2 regions of the Leuconostoc fallax genome follow, and region 2 is predicted to be linked to the other one. Evidence: riboswitches for the same ligand, from Rfam matches in the RefSeq annotation. Region 2 holds a riboswitch; the other holds the start of a gene.
What was found. Region 2 has a riboswitch for FMN ahead of ribD (bifunctional diaminohydroxyphosphoribosylaminopyrimidine deaminase/5-amino-6-(5-phosphoribosylamino)uracil reductase RibD). Riboswitches for the same ligand answer to the same signal wherever they lie in the genome.
Positions count from the first base shown of each region.

Region 1: another riboswitch for FMN. It lies ahead of C5L23_RS06210 (ECF transporter S component); the one in region 2 lies ahead of ribD (bifunctional diaminohydroxyphosphoribosylaminopyrimidine deaminase/5-amino-6-(5-phosphoribosylamino)uracil reductase RibD).

Region 1 is NZ_PUFI01000014.1:397,397-403,391, forward strand. It holds gene C5L23_RS06175 (ammonium transporter) at 1-131, shown strand, start outside; gene C5L23_RS06180 (CvfB family protein) at 223-1,095, shown strand; gene xerD (site-specific tyrosine recombinase XerD) at 1,082-1,981, shown strand; gene C5L23_RS06190 (hypothetical protein) at 2,006-2,386, shown strand; gene C5L23_RS06195 (segregation and condensation protein A) at 2,343-3,125, shown strand; gene scpB (SMC-Scp complex subunit ScpB) at 3,118-3,726, shown strand; gene C5L23_RS06205 (pseudouridine synthase) at 3,719-4,477, shown strand; FMN riboswitch at 4,524-4,666, shown strand; gene C5L23_RS06210 (ECF transporter S component) at 4,728-5,315, shown strand; gene C5L23_RS06215 (LysM peptidoglycan-binding domain-containing protein) at 5,393-5,995, shown strand, end outside.
Region 2 is NZ_PUFI01000015.1:5,126-17,302, forward strand. It holds gene C5L23_RS06610 (GNAT family N-acetyltransferase) at 300-746, opposite strand; gene C5L23_RS08665 (CGNR zinc finger domain-containing protein) at 746-934, opposite strand; gene C5L23_RS06620 (GNAT family N-acetyltransferase) at 1,248-1,709, shown strand; gene C5L23_RS06625 (TetR/AcrR family transcriptional regulator) at 1,741-2,283, opposite strand; gene C5L23_RS06630 (NAD(P)H-dependent oxidoreductase) at 2,346-2,924, shown strand; gene C5L23_RS06640 (GAF domain-containing protein) at 3,339-3,794, opposite strand; gene C5L23_RS06645 (pyrophosphohydrolase domain-containing protein) at 3,825-4,337, opposite strand; gene ribH (6,7-dimethyl-8-ribityllumazine synthase) at 4,416-4,883, opposite strand; gene ribA (GTP cyclohydrolase II) at 4,908-6,104, opposite strand; gene C5L23_RS06660 (riboflavin synthase) at 6,104-6,697, opposite strand; gene ribD (bifunctional diaminohydroxyphosphoribosylaminopyrimidine deaminase/5-amino-6-(5-phosphoribosylamino)uracil reductase RibD) at 6,697-7,737, opposite strand; FMN riboswitch at 7,861-8,003, opposite strand; gene C5L23_RS06670 (iron-containing alcohol dehydrogenase) at 8,114-9,277, opposite strand; gene C5L23_RS06675 (helix-turn-helix transcriptional regulator) at 9,412-9,627, opposite strand; gene C5L23_RS06680 (PadR family transcriptional regulator) at 9,751-10,305, opposite strand; gene C5L23_RS06685 (DHA2 family efflux MFS transporter permease subunit) at 10,375-11,910, opposite strand; gene C5L23_RS06690 (glycoside hydrolase family 70 protein) at 12,177-12,177, opposite strand, start outside.

The DNA of each region.
Region 1 (5,995 bases), on a different contig from region 2:
CTGTGGTACTTGCGGCACTTGGTACTTTTATTTTGGCTAAAATCACGGAAATGATTGCAGCGCCTCTACGCCTTACGCCTGAGGAAGAAGAAAAGGGATACGATATCTTGTTGCACGATATTTTGCAATAAAAGAACAGCATTTGGCTGTTTTTTTTATTAATATAGTTTATGTTAACTTTTAACATGATAGAATAGTATCAGAATACAAAAAGGAAATCGTATGACACAACCACAATTAGGTACTATTATTAAAGCAAATGTTACAGATGAGAATGATAATTTCTTCTTTGCACAATTAGATGGATTCGTCTATGAAATTGACAAAGCAGAATTAGTGAAGCCGCTCAAAATGGGCGGTTTTGTCACTGGATTTGCGTATGAAAATAACCAACATAAATTACAAATTACTAAAAATATGCCACGCGCTCAAAAAGACGTTTACGGCTGGGGTAGTGTTGTTGCTGGTCGCCATGATTTGGGTATATTTGTTGATGTCGGGATCCCCAATAAGGACATTGTGATATCAATGGATGATTTACCTACAATGACTAATTTATGGCCACAAAAAGGTGATCGCTTACTATTGGCGTTGAAAGAGGACAGCAAGGGGCGCCTTTGGGGTGAATTGGCACAGCAAGACATTATTGCCGCCGTTTCTCGACGCGCACCAGAAGGTTTGAATCATAAATCAGTTAAAGCAACTGTGTATCGTAATAAAATAGCAGGGACGTTAGTTGTCACTGAAGACTATTATCTAGGCTTTATTCATCCCTCACAACGTGATGATGAACCAAGACTTGGTGAAGTGGTGAACGCACGTGTCATTGCTGTACGTGATGATGGGTCATTGAATTTATCACTGAAGCCATTAGCGCATGAAACAATGGATGAAGATGCCAAGTTTTTGTTGTTGCAACTACAAAGACGCAGTAATCATTCATTGCCATTTAATGATAAGAGTGATCCAGTTTTGATTAAACGTCAGCTTGGCTTTAGTAAGGGCCAATTTAAACGTGCTTTGGGTAGACTGCTTAAGTTAAGAGTAGTTGAACAAATCGAAGGTGGCATTAAATTAAAAAATGACGAACAATAATTCAGAGAATTATGTGAATGATTATTTGCATTTTATAAGGATTGAACGTGGCTTGTCTGAAAATACCATTACAAGCTATCGGCAAGATTTAAAACAGTTTGTGACGTATCTAGCGCATCAGTCAATTCAACTTGAAAATGTGGATCATGTTACCATCTTATCCTGGTTGAACGTTTTAAAGCAGTCGCATAAGTCAAACAATTCAGTTATTCGTATGGTAACTTCATTACGTAAATTTTTTGGCTATTTGGCGCAAGAAAAATTATTAGCACATAATCCAATGATCCATATTCAACCACCAAAGAAGTCCAGTCACTTACCTGCTGTTTTAAGTGTCGAAGAAATCGACCGTTTATTGCAAGTACCAACACCAGTAAACCCTTTAGGCATACGTAATCGTACTTTGTTAGAAGTTATGTATGCAACAGGTCTTCGAGTCAGTGAACTGGTTAATTTAAGAATGAAAGATTTACATTTGACTCTAGGTTTGATTCAAACCATTGGTAAAGGGGACAAAGAGCGGATTATTCCAATTGGTGAGGTTGCAACAACTTGGTTACAACGTTATTTTGAGACTAGTCGAGATGTACTGCTTAAAGGCCAAGAATCTGACTATGTTTTTTTAAACGACCGTGGTCAGAAAATTAGCCGGCAAGGTATTTGGAAAATTATTAAAAAAATGGTGACTGCAGCTGGTATTACAAAAGATGTATCACCCCATACATTACGTCATTCATTTGCAACGCACATTTTAGAAAATGGTGCTGATTTACGGATTGTTCAAGAATTATTAGGGCATGCCGATATTTCAACGACTCAGATTTATACGCATATTTCGAAGAAGAGATTAAGTGAAGTGTATGACCAAACGCATCCACGTGCTTAATAGAATTTTAGGAAAGACGACATTATGTTAGTAAGAGCTCGAAAAGATAGTGAAAAAACAGTAATGGGCCTGTTGGCATTATTACCTGGTTTAAGAGAAATCGATCATCTTAATGCTGAAATTGCTTGGTATTACAGAGATGATAATCGTCAACTATGGACATGGCGTGATGATGATCATAATCAAGTTCAAGGCGTATTGGGCGTGGAAGTGATTAATCACAAAATTACATTGGTGCGCCACATTTCTTTAACACCAGATTCACGAAAAGCGGCTAATTATTTTGCGATTCTAACAGATTATCAAGTACAATATCGTGATGCTTATTTGATGGGGACACTAGATAATCAAAAACTCATTAATAAGTGGAGAAAAAATTATCAAGAACAACAATCTCACAATTAAAATTTCTGAATTTGAAGGCCCTTTAGATTTATTATTGCACCTAATTCAAAAGTCAGAAATGGATATTTTAGATCTACCTATTGCAGAAATTACCACCCAATATCTTGCATTTATTAAGCAACAAGAAGCAATGGCATTAGACGTGGCAAGTGAGTATTTGGTCATGGCGGCAACATTACTTCGCATTAAATCAGCAGATTTGTTACCACCAGAAATTGAAGATACCACCGTAGATATCATCGATGAAGAATCAATAGACACAAAAGAAGCATTAATGTTGCAATTATTGACTTACCAACAGTTTCAAATTGCTGCAAAAACGCTAGAATATCGCGAACATGCAGAGAAGCAATCCTTCACTCGTGAGCCAGCATTAGTGCCTAGTGATCTATCACCCAATACAGCATTATCTCCAGGATTAACACTGGTTGACTTGCAGCTTGCTTTTTCACAAATTTTATTGCGTAAACAACGAGAAGATCCTATTAGTCGTAGTATTGTGCGTGAACGTTACTCACTTAATGATGCAATGACTTCGGTGACAACAAAGATGAGTCAATTAAGTTCTGGAGAGCGGCTATCATTTAAATCTTTTTTTGTTGATTTGAGTGATCGTGAGATTTTGGTGATGAATTTTTTTGCGTTGCTAGAATTAGTCAAAGAATCACGCTTAATACTGCACCAAGAAATGCCTACAGCAGAAATTTTTATAGAAATTGGAAGTTTTAACGATGAGTAACCAAAGCCAAATCGAAGCCTTGCTATTTGTTGCAGGAGATGAGGGCATCAGTTTTAGTGCAATTAGTAATATTACAGGCTTTACACATCCAGCGATTCAAGGCATTATTGATCATTTAAATGCCAAGTATAGTCAAGATAATAATTGTGCACTTGAATTACATCAAGATGAGGATAGGCTTTATCTGGTAACGAAGCCCGAATTAGGGGGGATTTTAAAAAAATATTTCGAATTACCCGCTAATAATAAATTATCCAAATCTTCTTTAGAGGTTTTAGTTATTATTGCCTATAAACAGCCAATCACTCGAATTGAAATTGAAAATATACGCGGTGTTAAATCGACAAATATTTTACAAAAGCTTTTGACTAAAGAAATGATTCAGGTGGTTGGCCGCAAGGATGAAATTGGTCGACCGATTATGTATGGGACAACATCTGGATTTCTTGATTATTTTGGCTTGAAATCTTTGGATGAATTACCACCTTTAGTAGATTTTGATGCGATTGAGGTGGAATCAGGGGATGCCCCACAACAAATGCTTTTTGATCAAGAAAGTACATTTACCAAACCAAAAAATGAGGAACTTAATCATGTCTGAAATACAAAATGAAGAACGCTTGCAAAAGGTTATTGCGCAAGCAGGTCTTGCTTCACGACGCGGGGCGGAAGCTTTAATCGTTGAGGGCCGTGTGAGTGTTAATGGCCAACAGGTTAAAGAACTAGGAACAAAAGTACGTCGTAGTGATACGGTTGCCGTTGACGGTGTGCCCATCGAGGGGCGTGAACGACTCGTTTATTATTTATTAAATAAGCCACGTGGTGTTGTGACGACGACGCAAGATGAAAAAGGTAGAGCCACTGTTTTAGATATTTTAGATGATGTTAGCCAACGTGTTTATCCAGTAGGGCGTCTAGACTATGACACAACGGGTGCTTTGCTATTGACCAATGACGGCACGATAGCTAATGAACTGATGCACCCAAAATCAAAGGTTGACAAGGTTTATATTGCTAAAGTTAAGGGGATGGCGACTGAGAATGATTTATTACCTTTGAAAAAAGGTGTGATGATTGAGGGGCATAAGACGCAACCAGCACGTGTTAGTGTCGAAAGTGTTGATAAAACTAAGAAAACTAGCATGGTGAAGCTCATTATCCACGAAGGTAAAAATCATCAAGTTAAGAATATGTTAGCTAAGGTCGGCTTCCCAGTTGAAAAACTGAAAAGAGAACAATATGCCTTTTTAGATTTGGTTGGATTACAGCCGGGAGAATATCGTAAGTTAACAAATGCTGAGGTGAGTCGTCTAAAGGCAAAGGATTATAAAAACTATCGTCGTAAGCACTAACCGTTGTTTTTGTTCTGTTCATGTGGTAGTATCATATTAAATTGAATATTTACTTCAGGGTCGGGTGTGATTCCCAACCGGCGGTAATGCATGTTTTCCAATATGACAAGCTCCGCGACTCACAGTGATGTGACCGATTTGGTGAGATTCCAAGGCCGACAGTTAAAGTCTGGTATAAAGAAGTTAAAAATGAAAGTAACTGCTTATTTGTTGTGCCCTGATAAATAGGCAGTTTTTTGAGGATAAAAATATGTCAATTTCACGCACACGGACACAGCGGATTACGTTTATCGCCATCATGAGTACCATATCTTTTTTGCTTATGATATTTCCGCAAATTCCATTAATTCCAGGCGCAGATTTTTTGAAGTTAGATTTTTCAATTATACCTGTTCTGTTAGCTGTATATTGGTTTGATTTTTCAGCAGGATTATTGGTTATTTTATTACGAACAATTTTAAAATTATTATTAAATAACGAAGGCGTCAATACATATTTGGGACTGCCTGTTAATGTGTTAGGTGTTTTGACATTTATCACACTTTTATATCTTATTTTGCCACGGGTAACAGTCAAGTTAAATTATATTCGTGCTATACTTGGCGTCTTGGTTGCAACAGGTGGTTTGGCGATAAGTATGATTATTGTTAATTGGTTTGTGGTCATTCCGCTATATGCACAGTTTGCTCATTTTGATATTCAACAGATATTTGGTGTGGGACACTATTTGATTGCCATTGTTATGCCATTTAATCTGATACAAGGTATTATATGGGGTATTGTTTCGATGACGATTTTATCGAGTACTATGAAAGTTAAGCATATAATTAATAGATGACCAAGACTTTAACACACTAATCGTTCGCCTTATGGTAAACTTTTATGTGAAGTAATTTTATGTGGAGGTCGTTTCAAATGAACGATTATAACCCTAACGACTTGAGTCGAACATCTCGGCGTCAACATCAAAAAGTTGAACCTCATTTTTCAAGAAAAAAAGATCAAGGGTCAGATCAGAATAATAAAAAAATATATGTCCTATTGGTTGCACTATTTTTAGTGGTAATTTCGTTTGTGCCCGTTTACGGTATGATAAAGAACAATCATAGATCAGATGCAACGCCAGCCAGTGTTAAGTCGTCAAGCTCATCAAGTAAGGCTTCATCTTCAACCAGTAGCAAAGCAGACATATCAAAGAGTACTAGTGAAGAGACGAGTACATCAAGTGCGCAAAGCGATGATACTATGGCTTCATCTTCAACCGTGTCAGAAAGCACTGATACCACTACTTCGTCATCCACTGTAGAGTCAGAATCTAGTGCGCAAAGCGACACAACGGCTCAGACAAGTAGTTCAGCAACTAGTAGCGAAGCAAGTCAATCAACAGCAACGGTAGGATCGGGGCAGGGCGCATATCGTGTTGCCACAAATGCAGGTATTTCGGTTTCTGAATTACAACGTCTTAATCCCGGAGTTGATGTGACTAATTTAGCTCCAGGGCAATCATTACGCGTTAAA
Region 2 (12,177 bases):
TCCATATCAATTTCGTTGAAATTATTCACCTCATTGTAAAAAGCACAGCTAGTAAATCTAGTTGTGTTTTTTTGTGCTACTTTTTAATGTTAATGCTTTCTTAATGAATAATCGTATCAAATAGTCTAAGAGTTTGATTCTTGCAATCGATGAACAACTTCATCATTTTCGATTACTAATTATTAATAGCTTTCTCAAGTATATCTCCGTATGTTTACACTTGTAATTATATGGATACGTTTAACGTTGTTTGTAAATTTGGCGTACCAAATTTAAACTGAAATCGAGAAATTATAAATTTATAAATTTGATTGAGACCAGTACATAGAAAATTCAAGCTCACCCGTCTCTGTATCAATTTGTTTTGTATTAACTACAAAACCATTCTTTTCATAAAAATGCAATGCTCTAGCGTTGTTTTCATAGACAGATAATGTCAACTCGTTATTTACTTGCTTAATATAATCAACCAGCTGTCTACCAATACCTAATCTTTGAAATTTTCTGTCTACAAATAGTCCTGCAATATAGCCATCCACTTCACCCAAAAAGCCAACTATATTTTCAGAATTATCATAGTATGCATAGATGTTACTTTGTGGCAGTAGCTTTGCCACAACTGCTATTTTACTCTGCCAATACTTCTGGGGAATAAAATCATGCCCATCAATATTCCCTTCTAACCATAAATTCAATATTTTGTCTAAATCAGAACCTTTAACATTACGCAACAATTTAATCATCATCAATCTCCAAATCTATTTTTAATACCATTATACATACTTCTATTTATTTTCTTTAGTATGTTTTGTACCTTATGTCTATTGCCACATATCTGAATAGAACACCATTTACGTCGTCCCGATTCGTCAACAAAAAGCAAAACACATTTAGGATTAGCAGGTTGTCCTAATGACTGGTTGGCACTTTTTATGGAACCTAATTTATTCTACTTCTTGACTAACACAATCATATTTCATCAATTTTTTATCAATCATTCTAATAGATTGATGTAACTATTCTTCTTATTCCAAAATGTCCTGCCTATGCTCTAGTAACATTTTTCCGCCTTAACGGCATAGTTGATATATCAAATTTCATTCGAGCGAATTGTTTTATTTTATCAATAAATACAGTAAATAATAAAATTCGAGTCCATCATCAGATAACTTTTTATGCGATATTCTATATGTGTCGCATATCTGTGATAAACTTATTTAACTCACTATTTCTAAAGGAGAAGCATCATATTAAAACTCAGTCCAATGAAACCTAAAGCGTTTCAAGAGTATATATCATTTGCAGTTAATGAATATGCCAAAGAGAAAATTGAAGTCGGGTCATGGTCAACCAAACAGGCTCAACAAAATGCTCAAATGACCTATGACCGCTTATTACCTAAAGGACTTAACACGCCTCATCATTTTTTATACTCTATTTACGATGACACAGTTATAGTTGGTTATATTTGGTTTGGGGCTGACAATGAGAATCAATCCAGGGCATTTATTTTTGATTTTGAAATCTATCACGATTACCAAAATAATGGTTTCGGATCACAAGCACTAAAACTCGTTTCAAATGAAGCCAAGAAAATGGGATTTGATACGATTGGACTACATGTTTTTGGTAATAATGATAAGGCGATACATGTATATCAAAAAAGTGGCTTTGGCATTACAGATATAAAAATGCAGAAAAAGATCTAATATAAAGGTCTTTTTTACTTTGCCAAAAGATTTAGTTAGTCTCATGCATTACCAGTTCAATAGGTGAAAGCGTTCTGGTTTTATAATAAATATCAGTAATCTCCTCGACACTTCTCGGATATTGTTCAAAAACCCAAATTTTTATGATTGAAATTGTTGAATTTAATAACAGTGTTTGCGCATACTTTTGAGGAATTGTTATATTAAACTCATTATTGGTTTGGATGAAGTCACTAATCAGTTTCTCAAATTGCTTCAAAAAGACATCATCTAAACTTACTATCTTAAAAGATTGCATATGATTAAATATAAATTCAAATATTTTGGGAATACCTTTACCTAAACCGCAGGCTACTAGATCCGAAATCAATAATTTATCAAGTTCAGCTAACAGTTCCCTTTCAACGGAAATAATGAAGTCATTAAAATCATCATAATTCAAATAAAAAGTACCTCTGTTTAATCCTGCTTTTATTGTTAATTCTGATACTGATATTTTATCCAGTGATTTTATTTTGGTTAATTCATACAAAGCAAATATCAGCTTATCTTTTGTTTTTTCTTTTATCTTCATAAATCAACATTATCATTTCTTTTGTTCATTGTTATATCACTCATATGCTATATATTATAGTTATGAAAATACTAATCATATATACCTATCCTCATCACAATAGTCTTAACGGTGCAATTTTTGATGCTGTTATACAAAACTTAAATAACGAACACGATGTTAAAATTATTGATCTTTATCAAGAGCATTTCAACCCCGTATTAAATTTCGATAAAAATAATAAGCGTCGTGATTTGTTTTTATCTACTGAAACTAAAAAGTATAGAGAAGCTATTTCTTGGAGTAATCACCTTATTTTTATCTTCCCTATTTGGTGGAGTAGCATGCCTGCAATTTTAAAAGGCTTCATAGATAAGGTATTTGCACAAAATTTTGCCTATTCTTATGATTCGAATAAAATAATACCTCACAAACTATTACACGGAAAAACAGCTAGTATTATCGTAACGCATGATACGCCACAATTTATCGCTAAGTATATACAAAAAGATTATGGGAAAATACTCAAAAAGCAAATTCTTGAAAATATGTGTGGCATTAGAGTAAACGCCTTAATATCGTTTCCCAATGTTAGAAAAAGTAGTCTAAAACGACGTGCTAATTTCTTAAATAAAATAAAAGTGTACGCCAAAAAACTCTAAAAATAAAAAAGCCAATTATGCTAATAATTGGCTTTTTGCTATGCGTTAGTCCGCTTGTCTATATATGTTTTTATTTATTAATAACAATATCAAAAATATTAAAATAAGCGTTACCGTATATAGCGGAAACACAAGTATGCGCCCGTTATGAAGCAAACTCATTATAAATGTTAGCATACTAATCAAACAATAATACATTAATCCGAATATTCCACTTGCTAAGACAATAACATCTGTGTAAGCATAAAGTGAACTTTTTAAAATAACAGGTAATGCAATATTAATACCTAGGAAAATACCAATTAACATACTTGGTTTTCTACCATATCTATCGGATAACATTCCCCATATCAACACACCTAGATCCCCAACTGAAATATTATATTCGTACATCAGATGACTATTTCATCCAACTTAAATATGTCGGCTTAAAACGTCGGCTAATTCTTCCACTTCTTCTTTTTCAACTGCTCCAAATCGATTTAAAATAGGTGAGTCAATATCAATTACACCATAAGGTTCACCATTCCGATATATTGGAACCACTAACTCTGAATTGCTATCAGCATCACAGGCAATATGCCCAGCAAATGCATGCACATCAGGCACTACAAGACTCTTGCGCTGTGAAAACGCACTACCAACAACGCCTGATTCAGGTTGAATATGCATACATGCTACTTTACCTTGAAAAGGTCCTAAATCTAACGTTTTAGTGTCTGCATTATAGATATAAAAGCCAGCCCAATTAACATCCCCATAATTATGGAAAATTAATGCAGCTGCATTGGATAAATTTGATACTGAATTGGTTTCATTTTCCAACAGTGCATTTAATTGTTGCCCAATCAATGTATTCAATTGCTTCATAAGATACCTCGCTTATTATATAATGTCCACTCACAACTGCGAATATTTAACCTGTTGTTCAATATCAGCTGAAATTTTAGGTTCTGGCTTATATTTTGCCTCCCATTCTTGTGGTTTGAGCACTTTGTTGGTGATTGGGTCGCGATGTGGCTGACCATCAGGAAATAACTTATGCATATTAGCCGAATGGATTGCTGATAACGTATGCGTTGGCTCAACGTCCATTAATACATAACTACCAAAAGCTAAATAAATGATATCTCCCAATGAATCAACCTGTTGCACAATAGGTAAGTTAGTATTATCTGCTTTATTCAATAACTTTTGTTTAGCAGAATTGAGACGCTCTGTCATCTCAGTAAAAACTTGATTTATTGATTGTTCTGTTTGACAATGACTAACGGCTAATTCTGTTAGTTCTTCTAAAATAAAACCAACACGATTCATTAATTCTTCCTGATTTAAAGCCGTTGGTTGCTCGGGTTGCCGGTCATCAAAAACTTGGTGAAAAGCTTCTGCTTGTTGATAAAGATGTTCTGTCATAAATTCCAACTCCTCATCGATAATATTCATTACATCATTCATATTATTCTAGCTTAAGATGATATTTCATACAATATTTTACACTGTGATTTGCTCATCAACATCAATCAATTCCAAGAGAGATAGTGCGACCTCTGCTCCCTTATTACCTGCCTTTGCGCCAGATCGGTGTTGTGCTTGTACCAATGTGTCAGTCGTTAACACACCGAAAACCACGGGCTGCATCGTATTGAGCCCAACTTGTAAGATGCCATTTGCTGCACCATTAATCACTAAATCATAATGATCCGTATCACCTTTAATCACTGCCCCCAGTGTGATAATCCCATCATACTTTTGCATTTGTGCTACTTTGTTAGCCATCATAGGTAATTCAAAAGCACCTGGTACCCAGATAACATCAATATTTTCTTGTTGTAAACCGTGCATGGTAAGAGCTTCTGTTGCCCCTTGAATTAATTGTTCCACAATTAAAGTATTAAATCGACTTGCAATGATTGCAATATGTCTGTTTTCATGTTGTGTTAGGTTACCTTTATAAATCATCTGATTACTCTACTTTCTTTATTATTACAGCATGTGTTTGAACTTATTTTTCTTAGTCGCCATGTATTGTTGGTTTGTATCATTGATTCCTGTGATAAGTGGCACACACTCAACGACTTCAATACCATATGCTATCAAGGCTTTCATTTTTTGTGGATTATTGGTTAATAAACGTATTTTGCTCATCCCCGCTGCCTTTAATATTTCTGCTGCTTGGCGATAATCACGTGCATCTGGTTGATGGCCTAAAGCAACATTAGCATCATAGGTATCATATTGATTTTCTTGCAAAACATATGCTTTTAACTTTTCATGCAAACCAATCCCACGACCTTCTTGACGTAGATAAACAACAGCGCCACCCTCTTGATTGATTATCTCCAATGCTTTGTGTAATTGTGGGCCGCATTCGCAACGTAATGAACCAAATATTTCACCGGTCAGACATTCAGAATGAACACGGACTAATGGTATCCCAGTGCTCAATTGACGGCTTTGCATCAGTAAATGTGGCTTACCATCTTTTCCTCGGTATTCCGTTAAATTAAAATCCCCATAAGTACTTGGTAAATGTACAGTTGTCTCCTGTTTAACTGTATATTGTGATGCGACCTGGCGATAAATTATTAAATCCTGAATTGACAACTGTGTTAAATGCTGTGTTTGTGCTAAATCAGATAATGCTTGTTCTCTCGCCATTGTGCCATCTTGAGCTAAAATTTCGATAATATAGGCAATTGGCGGTACACCGGCAATTTTAGCTAATTCTACAGCCCCTTCTGTATGTCCTTGGCGTTTTAGAACACCACCGTCTTCGGCCACTAATGGAAAAATGTGTCCAGGTGTTTCAAAATCAGCAGCTGTCGTACTTAAATTAGCTAATTGTTTAATTGTATGTGCTCGCTCATATGCAGAAACCCCAGTTGTACTACTCATGTGATCCACACTAACTGTAAACTTTGTACCAAATTTTTCTGAATTGTGTGACGTCATTTGTGCTAAGGCTAATTGTTCAGCGCGTGCTCTGGTCATTGGAACAGCTAACACGCCACGCGCAATACTTAAAGCTCGATTAATCGCTTCCGGTGTTACAAAAGAAGCTAAACCAACCAAATCACCTTCATGTTCACGATCCTGATCATCAGTCAGAATAATGAGTTCCCCCTGCTTTAATGCATTAACTGCTATCTTTACTTTTTCAATACTCTCTTCTGTCGTCATCATGCATCCCCTTTTGTTAGATATTTAGCTAAAATATCGGTTTCAATATTCACTAGGTCATTAATTTCTAACGTTCCTAAATGCGTATGAGTCACCGTATGCGGAATAAGCCCTATTTGGAAAGTGTCCTTTGATGTGTTAATGACGGTTAAACTCACACCAGAAATAGCAATCGAACCTTTAGGCACTATCTGCGACATTAAAGTCGTGTCCGCCACAAGAAAAGTAAAGTAGACTGTTTCTTCTAATCTTTTCTTTTGTATAACCCGTGCTGTTGTGTCGACATGCCCCAAGACAAAATGGCCATCAAAACGTTCTGTTGCTAAGATTGATTTTTCAAGATTAACACTTTCGCCAATCTGGTAGTGGTTAACAATTGTCGCTTTAAAAGTGGGTATCATAATGTTAAAGAATGCATGGTGTGGCTCAAATGAAGTAATGGTCAAGCAAATGCCGTCTACCATGACACTTGCACCGACCTGACTATCACTAAAATAATCCTGATTAGTAGTAATGCCTATTCGTAAAGTATGATCATGACGATGTTCGATATGATCAATTTGTCCAATTTGTTGTGTAATCCCAGTAAACATCATGACACCCCTTTTTCTAAGTGATTAAAATAACGTAACTTAACCGCATTACCAATAGTTAGCATCTCATCTGGATTTTGTTGCAATGTCACGCTTGCTAAGCCGCTGTCCAATAATAATTTATCGGTTCGATATATCAAATATTCGTTCCATAAATCTTGTGCAATAAAAGATTGAATCAAGCTGGGGCCGCCTTCAACCATTATTGATTGAATCTGCTGTTGTTGCGCGAGGTCATTAAGCACACCAATTAAGCCATTATGGCTTTCTTTAACGTACGCATGCTTTTCGGCAAATGCGTGATTTTCAGTATAAATCAACCAACGATTTGAAAAATCAAACTTAATGTTTTGTAATCTACCACGCCTATCTAACACAATGCGTAATGGTTGGGGATGATGTAATGCTAGATATCGCACGGTTAAACTCGGCCAATCAGTGAGAAAAGTCTGGCTACCAATTAGAATGGCGCTTTTACTTGCGCGCTCTTGATGCACATCAATATCAGCTTTGTGGTTCGTTAATTTGATACGTGTCTTAGCATTGTCCGACACAATACCATTCTTAGACGTCGCTAATTTAAGTTGTACATAGGGCAGCCGATGCTCAAAGTAATAGTGAAATTCAGGATTAAGTCGACGACTATGTTCTGTGTTGAGTACATCAACTTGAATACCTGCCTGTTTCAAAATGGCTACCCCATGACCATTTGTCGATGGGTTTGGGTCAATACTGCCAATCACAACACGCCTCAATCCCCACTTCGCCATTGATTGTGCACAAGAACCAACTTTTCCGTGTGTCGAACAAGGTTCTAATGTCACATACATGGTTGCATCAATAACCTGTGCAGGATCTTTCAGCTGATGAAAGGTATTCATTTCTGCATGTTCTTGGCCAAATTGATGATGATAACCTGTCGCCAAAACAACATTATCTTTCACAATAACCGCACCTACTCTGGGATTTTCAAAAGTTAAATCTTTATTGGCTTGAGCTGCTGTTTTTCCAGCCAAAGCCATGAGTGTTAAATCATTCATCTGTTTTCCTCCTTTTTTGGAGCAAAAAACCCGATGTGTTAATCACATCGGGTTTCATTATCAGATTAATTTAAAAAACTAGTCAAAAAAGCCACTAAACGCGACACTAAAAACTAGATAATTTTAAATCTTCTCCCATCCAGACTTTAACTGTCGGTCACAGAATTTCACTGTGTCAACTACATATTCAATATGTAGGTCACGGACTAAGGTAGCATTGTACCATTACCGTCGGTCGGGAATTACACCCTGCCCCGAAGATTAATTATTTAACACTTAAAAATTTAGCATTTAAAAAAATATTTGTCAAATCAATAATCATGTCAAAATAACAAGCAGTCATTCAATTATGCTTCTATCACTGCTTATCTAATGATTATATTGAAGCTTCATAAAGAGCCACAACATCAGCAACAGCCATTGGGACAAAACCATGATCCAAATGGCCCACACTCACTGCGCTTGTAGCCATTGCTTCAAAGTGTTCATTATTCTCAATGCCAACACCTGTCAATGTCATCGGTACCTCTAAACTAGAAATCCATTCTGCGGTAGTATCAATGGCTGCCTGAGCTATCGTGGCATTATCGCCATCAAGTTGCCAGACATGACGACCAAAATTAGCAAACAATGACTGAGTATCCGCATTTAATGCAAAACGCATCCAATGTGGCGTCAAAATCCCCAAACCCACACCATGCGTAATATCATAGTAAGCGGATAGCTCGTGCTCAATCGGATGAACTGTCCATTCATTCGCATTACCTGTTCCTACAAGGCCATTTAATCCCAACGTTGATGCCCACATTAAATTAGCTCGTGCATCATAGTTATTGGGATCTTTCAAAGCAACTGGCGCCCATTTAATGACTGTCCGCATCAAACCTTCAATCATACCGGATTTCACGTCATTATTTTGGGCAGTATCAAAATACTGTTCGGCTAAATGGCTGAAAATATCAATAGCACCGGCAGCTGTTTGCCATTTTGAAACTGAATATGTTAAAGTCGGGTCTAAGAATGATACTGCGGGGGTATTAGGACCAAAAGTATCTAACTTTTGGTTGGTATCAGGATTTGAAATAACCGAACCTGCATTCATTTCAGTTCCCGTCGCTGAGAGTGTCAAAATATCAACCACTGGTACCTGTGGCATTTCAAATCGCTTGCTTGAATCTAATACTAAGTCCCACGGATCTGATGCATAAAATTTTGATGAGGCAATGAGTTTTACAGCGTCAATAACAGAGCCACCGCCAACGGCCAAAATAACATCAATATCATTGTCTTTAGCAAGCTGTTGACCATCTCGTACTGACTCAATTTTGGGATTTGGTTCAATACCAGACAATTCAACAACATTTAAGCCGTCTAATGCTTTAATAACACGGTCATATAAGCCTGACTTTTTAATTGATCCGCCCCCATACGCAAGCAAAATATTCTGTCCGAATTGCGACACGGCATCACGAAGTTCACTATCTATCCGATTCGCGCCGAAACGGATGTCTGTTGCATTTTTAAATGTAAAATTTTCCATATTAAATATTTATTTAACCTTTTCTAAATGATAACCAGTATCTTGTTATTTAAAAATTCTGGTACTTATATTTTAACAGTAAATAAGACGCTGAACCATTTGTAAACAAGGTTTTATGTAAAGACATCAGGATCTTACTGTGATGATTCTGCTGATGATGCATCTACTTCCCAAAACAATGTATTCAGATCGGTTTCTAGTGCATATGCTAGTTTCAGGCACAATGCCAATGAAGGATTATATTTATCATTTTCAATTAAATTAATGGTCTGCCTAGCAACACCAATACGTTGTGATAATTCGTATTGCGACAATTTTTTCTTTTGACGATATTGTTTGATTCGATTCATAAACAACTCCAATGACATCTATAAATTACTTTTATCATATCATTATTACGCCTGTATTCATTTTTAAAGCTAATAAAAAATTACCTTTACTATGTCAAAGCAAAGGTAATTTTTGATATATCATTATTCGTATTCTTCTAACGCTTTACGTAATATTTGCAACGTAGCTGAGTAATGAGCTATGCCATAATCAACGGTTATTTTTTTGGTATCTGACATTCCTTGCTTACGCCACCCATCCAACTGAGACTCTAATTTACTCAGCTTAGATTGCTTTCGTGCTATTTCTTCTTCGATAAATTGCTTTATCGTTTGAGCATCTAAGTAATCACTAAAATACATACGCATTAAAAAGTCCGATTTTAACACATCATCTGTAGTAGGTTTTATCAATGCCTCCAAAAAAACATTTTCCCCTTGCTTTGTTATCGCATACACATTTTTGTTGGGCTTATCATGTTGTGTTATTTGTTGTTTTGTTACTAAGCCATCGTGCTCTAACTTTTTTAAAGTTGGATAAATCATACCAAAAGTACCATCAAAGAAGTGGTTTAAACGTTCTTGTAAAATATCATTAATTTCATAGCCAGTATGCGAGCTATCCTTTAGAATACCTAAGATAATCTCTTTACCTTTCATTGTCATCAATACACCTTCCATTTTTAAGTCACTAGCCATTATACACTACTATTAATGGACCCATACCCCGCTAGATATGGGAATGTAACTTTAAACAATGAAACAATATTATAAGTACTTATTTTTTAAAAATAAACTGATCAACACACCTAACAACAAAAATGGAATGGATAATAAGTACAATTTTTCAAAGGCTTTTGTTAATTGGTTCTTAGCATATTGCTCCGTCTCCAAAATATACGTTGATAATGTTTTAGGTAAATGTGATGTATCCGTGGGTAGAAAAACAGTTTGAGTCATTTTCATATTAATCGTTTTTAATATATTATCTTGATTTTTTTCTGATATATTTAATGATTTAATGCTTTGTTGAGCATATGAGATAGAATGCTCTCGAGCAGTATTCAAATTGCTATATAATCCTGTAATAAAAATAGCCACAGCCAACATTGCACCAACTTGACGCAAAACACTGGTAACACTTTGCGATGCCGTTAACAATCTACCTGTAAAGTGACCTGCTGAAATAATTAAAATAGAGCCTGTAATCATACCATAACCCATTCCCACTGCAATACCGGCTACTATCGTATCATTTTGATGACGTAATGCCCCATTTGACAACCAAAAATAGCCCAAAACCATTATTAAAAATCCAGCAGCTAGCAACCATTTAGAACTTATATTCTGTCTCATAAAACCAGATATTGGTGAAAATATAAAAATAGAAATAGATATCGGTGCAATCAAAAGAGAAGCATGTAGTGAATCAAAGTTTTCAATATTTGTAAAATAACTAGGCAAAATAACAGTTGTTGCAACCAAAAATAAATTACTCAAAATAATAATAACTGCAGAAAGACTAAATGAAGGATTAGCAAAAAGTTGTAATGGTATCATAGGATTTTTACTTGTTTTTTCTGTTATCAAAAACAGAATAAAACCACCCAAACTAATTATAAAGCACAACACTGTTGGCCAAGATAACCAGCCCCAATTTCTCCCTTGTATCATACCTAAAGAAAGACTAAACAAAAATACTAAACTCAGCACCGCACCCAAACCATCCATCGACTGTTTGGCATTCGTTTCTTTATCAAAAGTTAACTTAGCGATACCTAAAATAATAATCACAATTGTTATTGGTACATTAATCAAAAAAATCCAGCGCCAGCCCAAAAATTGTGTCACGATACCACCAATCGTTGGCCCCAAAGCTGCAGCTAGTCCCTGTGTGATACCCAAAATAGCTATCATTTTCGTTCTGCTACTTACATCTACTAAATTAATGCCCAATGTCATAGACAGAGGGAACACAAATGCCGCACCTATACTTTGAATGGCACGACCAATTAATAATATATGTAACCCACTAGCGCACGCTGATGTGAGAGACCCAATTGCAAACAAAGATACGCCGATTAAAAACCATTTGTGAATACCATATAATTCAGCAAATCTCGTTAAAGGTATCGTCAATGAAGCAAATAAAATAAGATATATGTTCAAAGCCCAGGATAGTGAATCTAACCCCGATTTTAAATGAATACTTATATTCGGTAAACTAACATTCATAATTGTTGTATCCAACATACAAATGAATATACCCAAAATAAATATTATCGGTAATGTCAATTTTTTCATTTCTTCCCCTTTTAATATAAACATCATTAATATTAATAATGTTTATATTAATTGATGGAATATATTTTGTCAACTCAAATTCTAGTGTATATATTTCTTAAATAATACGATAACAATTTAAAAAGGCTTTCCAAATTATTAATTTGAGTAGCCTTTTACAGTAAACAAAAAATCTTGAGTTGGCCCAGTGCGCATCATCACACCATGTCAATCTCAAGATTTTTATGAATCCACTAAATTATGACTTATTCAGGATCCTTTATTCAT